DNA from 2 places in the Blautia luti genome. Region 1 is predicted to be linked to the other one. Evidence: riboswitches for the same ligand, from Rfam matches in the RefSeq annotation. Region 1 holds a riboswitch; the other holds the start of a gene.

Region 1 (7,945 bases):
CGGGAAATATGGGTGTAGCAGCCTATGGAGTTGTGGCAAACCTTTCTATCGTGGCATTTGCAATTTTCAACGGTCTGGCCCAGGGAGCACAGCCCCTGATCAGTGAAAGCTACGGAAAAGGTCAGCCCACTCAGGTAAGAAAACTTCTGAAATGGAGCCTGCTCGTATGTCTTGCTGTAGAAGCACTGATCCAATTGATCATCTGGACTTCAACCGACACGCTGATCAGCATTTTCAACAGTGAAAACAATGTTCAGTTATTGAATTATGCACATACAGGACTGCGTCTGTATTTCCTTGGATTTATAGTGGCAGGAATCAATATTGTACTGGTGGCATATTTCTCAGCAGTAGATGAACCGAAAATTGCGATTGTCGGATCATTACTGAGAGGAATTATTGCTATTGTTATCTGCGCAGTTATACTTGCGAAATTATTTGGATTAAATGGAATCTGGATCTCTCTTCTTGCAGCGGAGACAGTTACGTTTCTGACAATTCTGTTTCTGGCATATAAAGACAGAAGAAAAAGCATGGCAGTTGTCTGAACTATGGTTTCGTGAAAAACAGTCGTATGTCTGTTATTATCCGGAAAATTTATCGCTGTAATGAATATGCATAGCCTCCCAGTCCATGAACAATACATAGAATACTCTTCCGTATTGCTGGCTTTCTACGATTCTTCCGTGATCGAGGACAGAAAGATAGGATCCGTCAGCCTTTCGAAGGTGAAAGTGAATATAGTCATTTTTATTACCACTATCAATCTGTTCCCAGATACTGGATTCGATCTGTTTCTGTTCATCTTCTCGGATCAGGCTGCGGAAGCGCTTATTGGTGAGTCTGAACAGTTCGTCCATATCTTTATATCCGGTCATATGAAGGAACTCATGGTTTGCATAAAAGAGTTCGTCATCGTCTTTGTCCGCTCTGTATATGATAAATGCACCCGGAAGGTGTTCAGAGACATCTTTAAATGCGAATCCCAGTTGTTTACGGATTCCTGACTGAAGACCTTCCCTGTAAGCCATACATCCGTTTTTTCCATGAAGTTTTATTGCATAGAGGGCTGCATCAGCACAGCGCATGAGCTGTGAACGGCTGGCTGCAAATGTGGGATATTCCGCATATCCCAGAGAAATGTTAAATGACTGTTCTTTTCCCTTGTATGAGAATGTCTTTGGAAGTCCGGTAAATTGCTGCAGCAGTTCTTTTGCATCTTCGCAGGTATAATTTTGTAAAAGAATACAGAACTCATCCCCACCGTTTCTTCCCAGTAATGCATCAGATGGGAAAAATGTTTTCATGCTGTCTGCCAGACTCTTTAATGCTTTGTCTCCATAGGCGTGGCCATAAATATCATTAATAAACTTAAAATCATCGAGATCAAGGAGTGCGGCCACAAAATGTCCTTTCGGATTTTTATCCATCATCTTTTCTGCTGATTCGTCAAATCCATAGCGGTTGTAAATACCTGTAAGAGAATCCGTGCGTGCCAGTATCTGAAATTTATTTTTGTTTTCTTTTGATACCAGACATACCCTGGTAAGCCCTGACAGAAGTAAGGTGATAGCGGTAAAAATCGTGCTGACTGTTACGATCAATAGATTGTTTCTCCACCCGCTTTCAGGAGTTACTTCGAACTTCCAGCTTTCTTTCCCTATGGTAAAATCATAAGAAACCGGCTGCGTTATCTGACCATCTGACTGGTAAACGGGTTTATAAGTGTCACTCCAGGGAGTTTCTGTTTTGGAAAGTCTGTACTCATATCCAAAACCTGAAAGTGCATGGATCGAGTCGGAAAAAATATCAGGAACACGCAGGATAACAATGGTAAATCCCCAGAAATACGCCTGTCCGTGCTCATCATTCAGGTAGACCGGATTGCGGACTGCAATTCCATAGCCGCCCTGTGTCAATTTAAAGGGTCCCTGTGTAATGATTGTATGGTTGTCTCTTGCATAACAGGAAATTCTGCCACGGTCTTTATCATGGAGCAGATCAATTTTACCTGCCTCGTTTCTCTCAGCAGGATAAATATCTGTTACAACACCATCCGGAGCAAGCTGTACACTTTCAATAGAATCAGATATAAGATTTTCTGCAATCGTATCAAATTGCTTGATATCTCCATTTTCACTGATCAGAACCTGTTTCAGAGTATCTGTGATCGCAATTCCATTTGTAATTTCATTTTTAATACGTTCACCGTAGGTTGATACATTTAATTGTGCGGTTGTGCGTCTCTGCCATTTTTCGTGAGTGTCTGTTTTGTATACGATGAAACCAACAAGGCACATGCCCAGTAAAAAAACCATAAGAGGCACAAGATTTTTTTTCTTCACCTGTTTTACCTCAATTTATATATCGGATATTTTTATGATGGAACATTATAGCACAGAAATGAAAAAACGGAATGAATTTTTTTTAAAACATAGGTAAAATCAGACAGATATAAAAGTTTCCTAAGGTGAAAATGTTGTAGGTATGGGGAAAACATGCTATGGTATGTATACAATGCGTAAAGAGGAGCAGAAAAAACGAAGTACGAACATATCACAGAGGGTCGTTTCATAGATCGCCCCAATCGTTTTATTGCACATGTGGAGATCAATGGGCAGGTGTACATATTCTGGCCTATGACTGCATGGTAGAACCTGACAGAATGGAAATTCAGGATCCGGTACCTGTATGCCTTGCTTTTGACCGGAAATAAAAAAGTATTCCCACAATCAGCATGCTCTTTACAACGTTATTGTTCATTATGTTTTCAGTAACGTAGCCGAAATTCATTCCAGATTGCCTGCGGCAATGGAATTTATTATTGACGTGTAAAAACATTCGTGGTATTTTTGATAAAAATGGAAATTATTTAAAGGCAAACCTGTTGAAAGGCAGGGACGCAAAGCCAGAAGGGGCTAAAGTCAGCAAGTTTGACCAGGTCAGCCGGTTGCAACTGCTTCCATATTATATATGGAAAAGATGTGAAAACGGAAGAGATTTTGATAACTTTTATACTATATAGATGTGTGATTTTAAAGAAATATAGTAGGGACACTGGCATATTTTGGCAGGTGTCCTTTTTATATGCCTAAAAGGGTACGAAAACTGACAGGTACAGGTTCTCTGTATACAGATAAAGGCAGGATGAAGAGAGGATTTTTATAAAATGGGAAATTATGAAGACAAAATATATTCTTTAGGTGAGACTGTAACGGGACAGACACAGGCCATGTCACAGGCCGTACAGAAAACACTGGAAAATAATGGCGGGGTAGGTATAATGACAGGATCTTATGACCAAAACCTGTCTATTTTGTCTGTGAATAATCTGCTGTTGCATAGTACAGGATATACATTCGATACTTTCATGGAACAGACAAAAGGCTCATTGAGAAACTTCTTTTATGACGAGGAAGATATACTGGAGCGAGACCGTTTTTTGCAGCTTCACGGAACAGGGGAAGCACAGATCCTTGCAGCAGACGGTACAGTGAAAAATGTACGGCTTTGTAAAGAGGATGCGACAGATGAGGCGGGCAGACAGATCTGGGTTATGTCCGTACAGGTCAACTGGGATCATGTAAATTTGACACTGCTCAATGAGGCTATCTATTCCGGCTTCTGGTATTTTGACTGTGACGAAAACAGTGAGATTGTGAATGCAAACTGGAGTCATGAATTCCGAAAAATGCTTGGCTATCATGACACTCTGGATTTTCCGAATAAACTGGAATCCTGGTCAGATCTTCTGCATCCACAGGATAAAGAAAGAGTAATGGTGCAGCTTCAGGCGGCAATTAAGGATAAGACGAACCAGATAAAATACCAGGTAGAGTATCGTATGAGAATGAAGGATAATCAATACCAGTGGTTTCGGGCATCGGCAGAAGTAATACGCCGTTTGGATGGTTCTGCCAGCAGGATTGCCGGCATATTTATCAATATTGATGCAGAAAAAAAAGAGTCTATGCAGGCACAAAAGTCAGCTGCTTTCCACCGTGCCTTTACGAAAACAGATCTGTGCGAATATTATGTAAACCTGGAAGCAAACACATTTGATACCTTTAAGGTTGAACCGTCCCTGATGACAGTTTTTGAACAGAGTCGTACATGGGATGAACTGATCCGGCATTTGGTGGATTCCTATGTTGTGGAAACAGATAAGAAAGCGGTAGCTGCTTTTTATGACCGTGGTTATATTGCAGAAAAACTGAAAGGTCTGGAAACAGAATTATCTTTAGAGTGCCGAATCACTCTGGATGGAGAAGAACGATGGGTCCGCAATGTGATTATACGTGGCGAGATAGAGGATTCAGAATATGCCATGATCTTTCTGCGTGATATCACAGAGGCAAAGGTAGAGAGCGCACGGCATCTGCAGATGGCAGCGGATAATGCTTCCATGGGGCAGCTGATTCAGAGTATTGTGCGTCTGGTTGACCGTTTTGTTGTCTGTGATCTGGAAAATGACAGATATGAATTCTACAATCTGAATGGACAGATGATATATAAACCTCTGGGATTTTATCATGATTTTCAGATGCAGGTTCTTGAAAAATATAAGACACTGGAACCATTGGAAGCTATAGATATCCTGATAGCCCCGGATAATATTCGGAAAAAACTGAAAAGTGAAAATGATATTTATAAGTTTGAGTATTGCAGCCTGGATGAAAAGACTTATAAAATCGCTTCTTATATTCCCTTGGAATGGAAGAACGGAAAGCTGGAAAAGGTATTGCTGGCATCCATGGATGTGACACAGGAGAAGAAAGCAGAGATTGAATCCCGTCAGGCACTGAAAGAGGCTTACCGGTCCGCAGAAAATGCAAATCGAGCGAAGACAGAATTCCTTTCCAATATGTCACATGATATCCGGACACCAATGAATGCGATTGTGGGTCTGACGGCAATCGCAGGAGCAAATATTGAGAGCCAGGATAGAGTTATTGAATGTCTCAGTAAGATCACAGAATCAAGCCGCCATCTGCTGGGGCTGATCAATGAAGTATTGGATATGGCACGTATTGAAAGTGGAAAAATGACACTGGCACAGGAAGATTTCAATCTGTCAGAGCTGGTAGATAATCTTATTACACTTACGAAACCGGTGCTTGATGAACATAAACATAATTTTGATATACACATCAATCATATTGAACATGAGGCTGTCTGTGGTGACAGCCTGAGAATCCAGCAGGTATTTGTGAATTTGATGAGCAATGCAATCAAGTATACGCCAGATGGTGGGAATATTATTTTTTCCATAGAGGAAAAGCCAAATGGATTTTCAGAACTTGGATGCTATGAATTTACGATTGAAGATAATGGAATCGGTATGACGCCGGAATTCCAGAAAATCATGTTTGATCCTTTCAGCCGCGCAGATGACCACCGGACAACCAAGGTTCAGGGAACCGGTCTGGGAATGGCGATCAGCAGAAATATTGTGAACCTGATGAATGGCAATATTAAAGTGGACAGCACCTTACACAAGGGAACTAAAATTACAGTAACAATTTATCTGGAGCTTCAGGAAAAAGAAAAAGAACAGGACAGAGATTTGATGAATCTGCCGGTTCTGGTTGTGGATGATGATAGGACATGCTGTGAAAGTGCAGTTGCCACGCTGAAAGAAGTCGGTATTACAGGCGAATGGGTCCTTTCCGGCAGAGAAGCCGTTGAGCGCTGTTATGCACGTCATGAGCTAAAAAATGATTACTTTGCTGTTATTTTAGACTGGAAAATGCCGGATATGGACGGAATTGAAACAGCCAGACAGATCCGGGAACGGATAGGGAAAGAGATTACCATTATTGTACTGACATCTTATGAATTCAGCGAGATCGAAGAAGAAGCAAAGGCTGCAGGCGTAGATGCTTTTATTGCAAAACCGCTGTTCCGTTCCCGGCTGACGGCAACACTGCGGCAGTTTACTTCAGGCAGAAAAGAAAAAACAGCAAGAAATTATCTGGATGATCTGTCAGAAGCAGATTATACAGGAAAAAGGATTCTGCTGGTTGAGGATAATGAGCTGAACAGAGAAATTGCTGTTGAAATTCTGCAGATGACAGGGGCAGAAGTGGAAACAGCGGAAAATGGAAAAATTGCAGTTGAAAAAGTGGAAGCTTCTCCGAAAGGTTTGTATGATCTTATTTTTATGGATATTCAAATGCCTGTCATGAATGGTTATGAGGCAACCGCAGCAATCAGGAGCCTTCCGGGCGAACAGGGAAGACTTCCGATTGTTGCCATGACTGCAAATGCTTTTGCAGAAGATGTACAGCTGGCAAAAAATACAGGCATGAATGGACATATTGCGAAACCGCTGGATATGAATAAGCTGAATGATGTTCTGGAGAGCTGGCTGTAACTTATTTGTTACTGAGAACGGAGTGAACAGTAATACGAGGTGTACTTTATACTTCATAGCAGTAAATAATTGTAGACATGAAAGTATATGAAATGTATAATATGTATCAGAAGTTTTGTTGGCAGATTTATAGGCAGATCAGCCAAAAACCTGAGATGTTTATGAAAAAAGTTCCTGTAAAAGTTTTTTACGTGGAACTTTTTTTGCACCGTTTTGATGTTTACCCGAATTGGATAAGCCCTCTGTTTTAATTGGGAAAGCAAGGTCACTGACACGCAGGTTATGAAACAGTAATAAATGGAAAGGAACTGGATATGAGAAAAAATCGAAAGAATGACTCCCATACCCGCAGAAAAAGAATTTGTATTGCAGCACTTCTTCTGGCAGGCAGCCTTATACCGGGAGGATGTGGAATAAAGAAAGAGAAAACATCGGACAGTGAACTGCCGGAGATTGTTATCGGAATAGATTATTTTGAACCTTACAGCTATCAGACGAGTGATGGCGAGTATAAAGGCATTGATGTGGAACTTGCAGAGGAAGCCTTTCAGAGGCTGGGTTATCAGCCTGAATTTGAGAAGGTTGTCTGGGAAGATAAAGAGAAACTTTTGTCAGATGGAACAATAGACTGTCTGTGGAGCTGCTATTCCAGGAATGAAAGAGAAAACAAATATCAGTGGGCAGGACCGTATATGTACAGTCGTCAGATGGTGGTTGTAAGAGCCGAGAGTGAAATCCGGACACTTCAGGATCTGAAAGGGAAGAGGATTGCAGTTCAGGCGACCACAAAAGCAGAAGATCTCTTTCTTCATAATATAGAATCAGATCTTCCGCAGGCAGAACAGGTGAACTGTTTTTCTTCGCCGAATGAGCTTTATGCTGCACTTAGAAAAAATTATGCAGATGCGATTGCGGGACATGAGGCAATGCTTGGCAGTCTGATACAGGATGGCAAGGGCGCTTACCGTATGCTGGAGGAAAGTCCTTATAAATCAGAACTTGGAATTGCTTTCAAAAAAGGAACTCACGAAGAATTGGCAGAAGAGCTTACAGAAACGCTTACAGAGATGCAAAGTGAAGGGATTACAGAAAAAATAGTTACAAAATACGGATTGGATGCGTACGAAACTCTGCCGGGAGGAGAAAGTAAATGAGTAGACAGATAAGAGGGCAGATACCGCAGAAACAGAAGAAAAAGAGGGTCGACAGAAATGTGTGTTTGCTTGTGTTTATTCTGATTTTTTCCGGAATACTGACTTTTCTTCTGCTGACAGCGAGAGATAATAGCAAGCTGAACAGTACTCTGGATGAGACCTTTGATTTTGTAAAAAACCGAATTGAAAGTTATGAGATTTATAACACCAATGATCAGGTGAAAAGCCTGGTACGTCTTTTGGACAAAACAACAGAATTAAGCAGAGTCATAGAACAGGAAGGAAATCTCAGTACAGAAATGCTGGACGAATATGCCGGGGAACAGCGCCTGACAGGAATCCTTGTACTGGATCAGAATCTGAAGGTGACAGAACAGAGTGCAAAAGATGGAGATACTATGTCGCTGTGGCAGAA
Region 2 (7,945 bases), 180 kb from region 1:
GCAGAAAGCCTTTTTCAAACACGCTCTCGGGCGCCTTTTCCGTACATCGGATGTTCGATAATGTTTTCTGAACCATGATATAAAATTATAGACATACAGATCCTCCCTGAAGATAGATGTAATATTTGTAATTACTGGTATTATATTTCTGTAGCGATATAATATCAAATGTTATGTGAATATATTTCAAAAAAAATCTTTCTCAAAAAGAAGTTGACAATTCATAGATACATCCCTATAATAGTTGAAAGTTAGGATACGAACTATTAGAATGCTAACTAATTAAGAAGTTATGAAATTTCCCACCTATAGATTTTGTCTGTATGCAGAGTTTTGGAGGTGGGATTTTATCAGCTTAAAGGAGGTGTGAAGTGTGGATGAAGAGCTGAAAATTAAAGTAGAGGATATGCATATGGGAAGACTGGTCGGGATTCTTTCCCATCAGATGATGCGGAATGGAAATAATCCGTCGATTGTGATGGAGTCAGATGAACTGACTACATTGCAGAAACATGTGCTGAAGTTTATTCTTCTGGAAACTTTGCACCATGACCTTTATCAGAAGGATATCGAGGAGGAATTTCAGGTACGGAAATCAACTGCTACAAGTATGCTTCAGCTGATGGAGAAGAAAGGTTTTATTTACAGAGAAAGTGCAAAGCAGGATGGACGTCTGAAACGGATCGTACCTACAGATAAGGCGAAAGACATTCTTCCGGCGATCCTTGAGCACATTGATAAGACAGAGCACTGGCTGGAAAAAGGAATTCCGAGAGAAGACATAACTCTGTGTAAACAGGTACTGTGGATGATGCACAAGAATCTGGAAGAACTGCAGCGAAAACAAGGTTGCGATTCTAAAAATGACAGTAAAAAATTGTAACTGTTCAGTATTTGCAGTCAGCGGACTGCTGAACAGTTACAGAAAATTTATAATTAAGGAGGACATCGACAAAGATGAATAAGAAACTTTTACGTTCAGTCCGGGAATACAAGAAGCAGTCTGTACTGGCTCCGGTCCTTGTAATCCTGGAAGTACTGATGGAAGTTCTGATTCCTCTGGAGATGGCGAAGATTATCGACGTAGGTATTGCAAACGGAGATATGAGCTATATCATCCAGCGTGGAGTCATCCTTGTTGCAATGGCAATGATTTCCCTGTTCTTCGGCGTACAGGCCGGAAATATGGCGGCAGTTGCAGCAGCAGGATATGCGAAGAATTTACGACACGATATTTTTTATAAGGTGCAGGATTTTTCCTTTAAAAATATCGACCACTTTTCAACATCAGGTCTGGTCACACGACTGACCACTGATATCACAAATGTACAGCAGGCATACATGATGAGTATCCGCCTTCTTGCCAGGGCACCGTTTATGATCATCCTGTCATGGATTATGACACTGACGATCAATAAACCGATCGCAATGCTTTTCCTGATAGTTGTTCCTGTCCTTGGCGGTACACTGATCTTTATTGCGAAAAAGGCACATCCGCATTTCATCAAGGTCTTTGATGAATATGACAACCTGAACAATTCCGTTCAGGAGAATGTAAATGCCTCACGTGTAGTTAAGGCTTTCGTAAGAGAGGACTATGAGATTGAGAAATTCCATGGAATTTCCAGATATGTTTATGATCTGTTTACTAAAGCAGAGAAAATCGTTGCATGGAACTCACCGGTTATGATGTTTGCCATGTATACTGTAATCATTATCATTGTTGCAATTGGCGGAAGAGGAATTGTTCTCGGTGGCATGGAAACCGGTGAGCTGACAAGTATCATTGTCTACGCACTTCAGATTCTCATGTCCCTGAACATGGTAACTTTCGTGTTTGTTATGATCATGATAGCAGAAGCATCCACAGACCGTATTGTAGAGGTTCTGGATGAAGTTCCTGAGATGCAGGATAAAGCTGATGCAGTAAAGAATGTGGCAGATGGTTCCATTGACTTTAATCATGTAGATTTCAGCTATGCAGGAGAGGGAGGAAATCTTTCCCTGAAGGATGTAAATCTTCATATTAAATCCGGTCAGACAGTAGGTATCATCGGCGGAACCGGAAGTGCAAAGTCTACCCTGGTGCAGCTGATCCCCAGACTCTATGATGTCACAAAGGGTAATGTCCAGGTGGGAGGCGTGGATGTACGCAACTACAATCTGGAAGTACTTCGTGACCAGGTTTCCATGGTACTTCAAAAAAATGTGCTGTTCTCAGGAAGCATCTATGACAATATTCGCTGGGGTGATGAACATGCCAGTGAGGAAGAAGTTCGGAGGGTCTGTAAGCTGGCCCAGGCAGATGGATTCGTCAGTGAGTTCCCGGATGGCTACGATACAATGATCGTTCAGGGCGGTAACAACGTATCCGGCGGTCAGAAGCAGCGTCTGTGTATTGCAAGGGCTCTTCTCAAGAAACCGAAGATCCTGATCCTGGATGACTCTACCAGTGCAGTAGATACAAGAACAGATGCCCTGATACGTAAGGCTTTCCGCGAGGAGATCCCGAACACAACAAAGATTATTATCGCACAGCGAGTTTCTTCTATTGAAGATGCAGATCAGATCATCGTACTGGATGACGGTAAGATCGCAGGTGTGGGTACTTCAGAAGAACTGCTGAAGACAAATGATATTTACAGAGAAGTATATGAATCACAGGTCAAAGGAGGCGGAGACGATGAATAAGAAGAAAAAATTAGACCAGAACACCATCCAAACTGCCAAAAGACTTCTGAAATATATGACAGGAACCCATAAGATACAGTTTATCATCGTATTTATCTGCATCTTTATCAGTTCCGCAGCAAGTATTGCAGTATCCCTGTCCCTGAAATTTCTGCTGGATGACTTTATCATCCCGCTGATCGGACAGACAGATCCGAACTTTGCAGAACTCTATAAGGCACTTGCAGTCCTTGGCTGTATTTTTGCACTTGGTGTGATTGCCACATTTATTTATACCCGAATGATGGTTTATATCGGTCAGGGTGTGCTTAAAAGTGTCCGTGATGATATGTTCGAGCATATGCAGACTCTTCCGATCCGCTATTTCGACCAGAATACAAACGGATCTGTCATGAGCCTCTATACTAACGATACAGATACCCTGCGTCAGATGATCAGTCAGGCGATCCCACAGGCACTGATGGCACTGTTTACGATCGTGGTTACCTTTATTTCCATGTTATTGTTAAGTCCGCTGCTTACGATTCTGGCAGTTGTGATTATTTTTATTATGCTGAAGGTTACCAGTAAGATTGGTTCCAACAGTGGCAAATATTTCATCCGTCAACAGGTATCTCTGGCAGATGTGACCGGTTTCGTGGAAGAACGAATGAATGGTCAGCGTGTGGTAAAAGTTTTCAACCACGAAGATAAATCAAAAGAAGAATTCGATAAACTCAACGAAGCACTTTTCGAGAGCTCCGCAAATGCCAATAAATACGGAAATATGATGGGACCGGTGATCGGTAACATCGGTAACCTGCAGTTCGTACTGACAGCAGTACTTGGCGGACTTCTCTCTGTAACTGGTGTGGGTGGCATCACTCTTGGTGTTATGGCTTCCTATTTACAGTTCACAAAGAGTTTCACTCAGCCATTTATGCAGGTGGCACAGCAGTTCAACGCCATCGTTATGGCACTTGCAGGTGCAGAACGTATCTTCAAACTCATTGATGAGAAACCGGAAGAGGATGAAGGTTATGTAGAACTTGTGAATGCAAGAAAAGATGCCAACGGCAACATTACAGAATGTAAAGAAAGAACAGGTATGTGGGCATGGAAACATCCGCATTCCGCAGATGGTTCTGTAACTTACACAGAACTGACCGGAGATGTTCGTTTCGAAGACGTTACATTCGGATACAATCCGGATAAAGTCATTCTGAAAGACATCAGCCTCTTCGCAAAACCTGGACAGAAACTTGCTTTCGTAGGTTCTACAGGCGCAGGAAAGACAACTATCACAAACCTGATCAACCGCTTCTACGATATTCAGGAAGGTAAGATCCGTTACGACGGAATCAATATCACCAAGATTAAGAAAGATGACCTGAGACGTTCTCTGGGAATCGTACTTCAGGATACGCACCTGTTCACAGGAACTATCAAGGAAAACATCCGTTATGGTAAACTGAATGCCACAGATGAGGAAGTATACGAGGCAGCAAGACTGGCTCATGCTGACCAGTTCATCAAGATGCTTCCAAAGGGCTACGACACCATGTTAAGCGGAGACGGCGAAGAACTCTCCCAGGGTCAGCGCCAGCTTCTCTCCATCGCCAGAGCAGCCGTAGCCAACCCGCCGGTACTGATCCTGGATGAAGCAACTTCAAGTATCGATACCCGTACAGAAAGTATCGTACAGAAAGGTATGGATAACCTGATGAAAGGCCGTACCGTATTCGTAATCGCTCACCGACTCTCAACCATCAGAAACAGCGATGCCATCATCGTACTGGATCATGGTAAGATCATCGAGAGAGGCGATCATGAAGACCTCATTAAGATGAGAGGAACTTACTATCAGCTGTATACCGGAAAATTGGAATTATCATAAAACCGAATTGGTCTAACCAAAAAGTGCCTGTCAATCGTCAATAGTAACAGATTGGCAGGCGCTTTTATATATATATTACTGATAAAACCGAAAATTGTACGAAATATGCAAAAAGTGAACGTAAAATTGTACAATATAACGGACTGGTACCGGTTGACAAATTTTTGTCCCAAGAGGTATAATATGAGAAGCATGGTGAAACGTACGAAACTGAATATGGAATTGGCAAACCTGGTGTGAGCCAGGGACGCAAAGCTTGGAGCCTTTGATAAAAAAGTATTTACATACATAAGAGGAGTATTAATCCGGGAAGGATTAATTTATAAGGTAGTTCGGCTGCAATTATTTTTTATCAAAGAATAATTGTGGCTTTTTTTGTATGTTAAAAGTCAGAAAAAGTCAAAAATATGACTTAATAAAATCAAAAATAAGCATCAAAAAGAAACATTTCTGCACAGAAACAAATGCAGTGAGAAATAAACTTGGATGGAGAGCATAATGACTGAAAAAGAGCTGCGGCGTTTAAGCCGCACAGATTTACTGGAAATGCTCCTGGAACAGAGCAAAGAAGTGCAGCGCCTGCAGCAGGAGCTGGAGGAGACGAAGCAGAAGCTGGAAGACCGGAGACTGATGGAACAGGAAGCCGGATCTATCGCGGAAGCAGCACTTCGGATCAATAAGGTATTCGAGGCAGCACAGCAGGCAGCAGACCAGTATCTGGAGAATATCAGACAGCATGCAGACAGGCGGGAGAATGAAAGCATTCAGCATGAGGAAGCATAAGAAAAAAGAAATTACTTCCCTGCCCACAGTCTCACAGCTGGAGGCAGAGTTAAACAGAAGTAAATACAGGCACCGGTTTTATCAGGTGCTGCGCAATACCATCGGTACACTGATCGCAGTAGCAGCCGCGGCAGTTCTGATCGCCGTACTGTTACTTCCGGTACTGCAGATATATGGAAATTCCATGTATCCCACTATTCAGGAAGGTCAGATCGTGGTATCTGTGAAAGGTGCAGATTTCACCCAGGGAGATGTGATCGCTTTCTACTATAATAATAAGATTCTGGTGAAGCGAATGATCGCAGGTCCCGGAAGCTGGGTAGATATCGATGAGAAGGGAAATGTCACAGTGGACGGCGACCCCCTGGACGAACCCTATCTGGTAGAGAAGTCTCTGGGAGACTGCAATATCAAACTCCCCTATCAGGTGCCGGATGGCAGATACTTCGTGATGGGAGATCACAGATCCACTTCCATTGACAGCCGAAATACATCAGTAGGCTGCGTGGCAGAGGAGCAGATCGTAGGAAAGATTGTATTCAGGCTTTGGCCTTTGAGTTCAGCAGGTCCTGTGAAGTAAGGGGAACAGGAAAAGGGAAAAGGAGAGATGTCAGATGAAAAATACGTTGTTGCATCAGGCGGCGAAGTTCAAGCTGCAGAACCGGAAGCATAAACGCTGGCAGAAAGCGGTCAGTATTCTGGCATGTATAGTAGTTTTCTGTACTGTATATGCGCTGATCCTTCCGGCACTTACTGCAGAGGGAACTCCTCACTGTGGAATAGAAGAACATACTCATACGGATGAATGTTATGAGAACCGTCTGATCTGCGGGAAAGAAGAAGGCGAAGGAGCACACACCCATACGGATGAATGTTATACCCAGGAACAGACGCTGATCTGCGGACTGGAAGAGGGTGAAGGTGCTCATACTCATACAGAAGAGTGCTATGATGAGGAAGGCAATCTGATCTGCGGACTGGAAGAGAATGAAGGACACCAGCACACAGAGGAATGCTACCAGACAGAGGACATTCTCACCTGTGACCAGGAGGAGAGCGAAGGACATCAGCACACAGCAGAATGCTACGAGCAGGTACTTGCCTGTGGTAAAGAAGAGCATGCACATTCACTGGCATGCTACTCTGACCCGAATGCAGATGTAGAAGATGCAGATACATGGCAGAATTCTGTAAGCTCTGTATCCCTGACAGGAAACTGGGGCAGCGATCTGGCAGCCATCGCCCAGACACAGATCGGCTACAGAGAAAGCACTTCCAATTATAATGTAGCAGAAGACGGCGCCACAATGAACGGCTACACCCGCTACGGCGCATGGGCAGGCGACCCGTACCGCGATAACTGGTCCGCACAGTTCACAGACTTCTGTCTCAGCTATGCAGGCATCCCGTCATCCGCAATGGTACAGCCATCAGACTGCTGGGAATGGGCACCGGTCTCCAAAGAAGGCTACACCCCGAACACCGGCGACCTGATCATCCTCGACGGCAACCAGGACGGCACCCCCGACCACGCCGGAATCGTCCTCAACGCCAATGACGCCCAGGTAACTACCGTGATCGGCGACTCTGATAAAGAAGTAAAACAGAATACATACAACCTGGACAACGCGATCATCGTCGGCTACGTAACCATGCCACGCAACCCGAACTTCGACTATGGCGACGCAGAACCGGCAGCGGACGATGCAGACGCACAGGAACCGGACAATAATAATATAGAAGAAACTCCGACGGCGGAGCCGGAGGAGACACCGGAACCAGCACAGGCAGCTGAAGAAGACGAAGATGATGCACCGGAAGCACTGGATGATGAGACGAGTTCTATGGCAGCTACCGGAGAAGATGGAGATGCGGTTAATCAGCGTATTAAAGTTGAATTGTCAGCATCAAAACCAGAAGATAACACTGGCGAGCCACTTTCTGCAAAAGTTGTATCAACATATTCTCAGGCAAATAATCCTAACTCTAAAGCAACTGTTTATGTTAAAGTTGGAAAGCTGCCAGAAGGAGTGCATATAGAGGGATTTAAAAATGGAAAGCGGACTGTAAACTATAATGGTGGAAAGGATGCGCTGGAATTAGAACTAGTGGAGGAAAATGGAGAATATTATATTAAATATGAACAGCCTGCTGGTTCTACAATTGAGTTCGATGTAGAGTTGAGTTCTACAAATGGAACAATGCCCGCTAAGACACAGATGACGTTATCTGTAGATGAAACCAGAACGAAAGCTCCTGAGGGAACATCAGGAACAGATTATTTAGGTGATTCTCAAACTCTTACATGGGTTGCAAAGAATGAGTGGTATCCGGTTTCAAAGAAAGTAAATAATCAGAAGCAGGCGTATACAGAGGTATCAGGATCAAATCTGACAGGAAATTATGAATATACTATTGAAGCAAATCACTCTAATGGAGAAAATTATGGTGAAATCTGGACAGATTATGTGAAAGTGACAGATATATTTACCTTGCCTGATAATATATCATTCCCCAAGGGGGTAAAAGTAAAAGATGGAAAGGTTGTAACTTCAGATGAAGAAACAATCTTGGAATTTACAAATTTGCAGGGAG

Evidence for each region. Region 1 has a riboswitch for cyclic di-GMP ahead of R8695_RS14955 (hybrid sensor histidine kinase/response regulator). Riboswitches for the same ligand answer to the same signal wherever they lie in the genome.
Region 2: another riboswitch for cyclic di-GMP. It lies ahead of R8695_RS15770 (DNA repair protein); the one in region 1 lies ahead of R8695_RS14955 (hybrid sensor histidine kinase/response regulator).

Annotation. Positions count from the first base shown of each region.
Region 1 is NZ_AP028156.1:3,234,592-3,242,536, reverse strand. Features, by position in the region: gene R8695_RS14965 (MATE family efflux transporter) at 1-548, shown strand, start outside; gene R8695_RS14960 (diguanylate cyclase domain-containing protein) at 585-2,345, opposite strand; cyclic di-GMP riboswitch class I at 2,868-2,958, shown strand; gene R8695_RS14955 (hybrid sensor histidine kinase/response regulator) at 3,170-6,376, shown strand; gene R8695_RS14950 (substrate-binding periplasmic protein) at 6,691-7,530, shown strand; gene R8695_RS14945 (hybrid sensor histidine kinase/response regulator) at 7,527-7,945, shown strand, end outside.
Region 2 is NZ_AP028156.1:3,409,935-3,417,879, reverse strand. Features, by position in the region: partial or broken gene R8695_RS17785 (DUF6783 domain-containing protein) at 1-78, shown strand, start outside; gene R8695_RS15785 (MarR family winged helix-turn-helix transcriptional regulator) at 374-883, shown strand; gene R8695_RS15780 (ABC transporter ATP-binding protein) at 958-2,691, shown strand; gene R8695_RS15775 (ABC transporter ATP-binding protein) at 2,684-4,567, shown strand; cyclic di-GMP riboswitch class I at 4,782-4,911, shown strand; gene R8695_RS15770 (DNA repair protein) at 5,066-5,350, shown strand; gene lepB (signal peptidase I) at 5,322-5,930, shown strand; gene R8695_RS15760 (LPXTG cell wall anchor domain-containing protein) at 5,965-7,945, shown strand, end outside.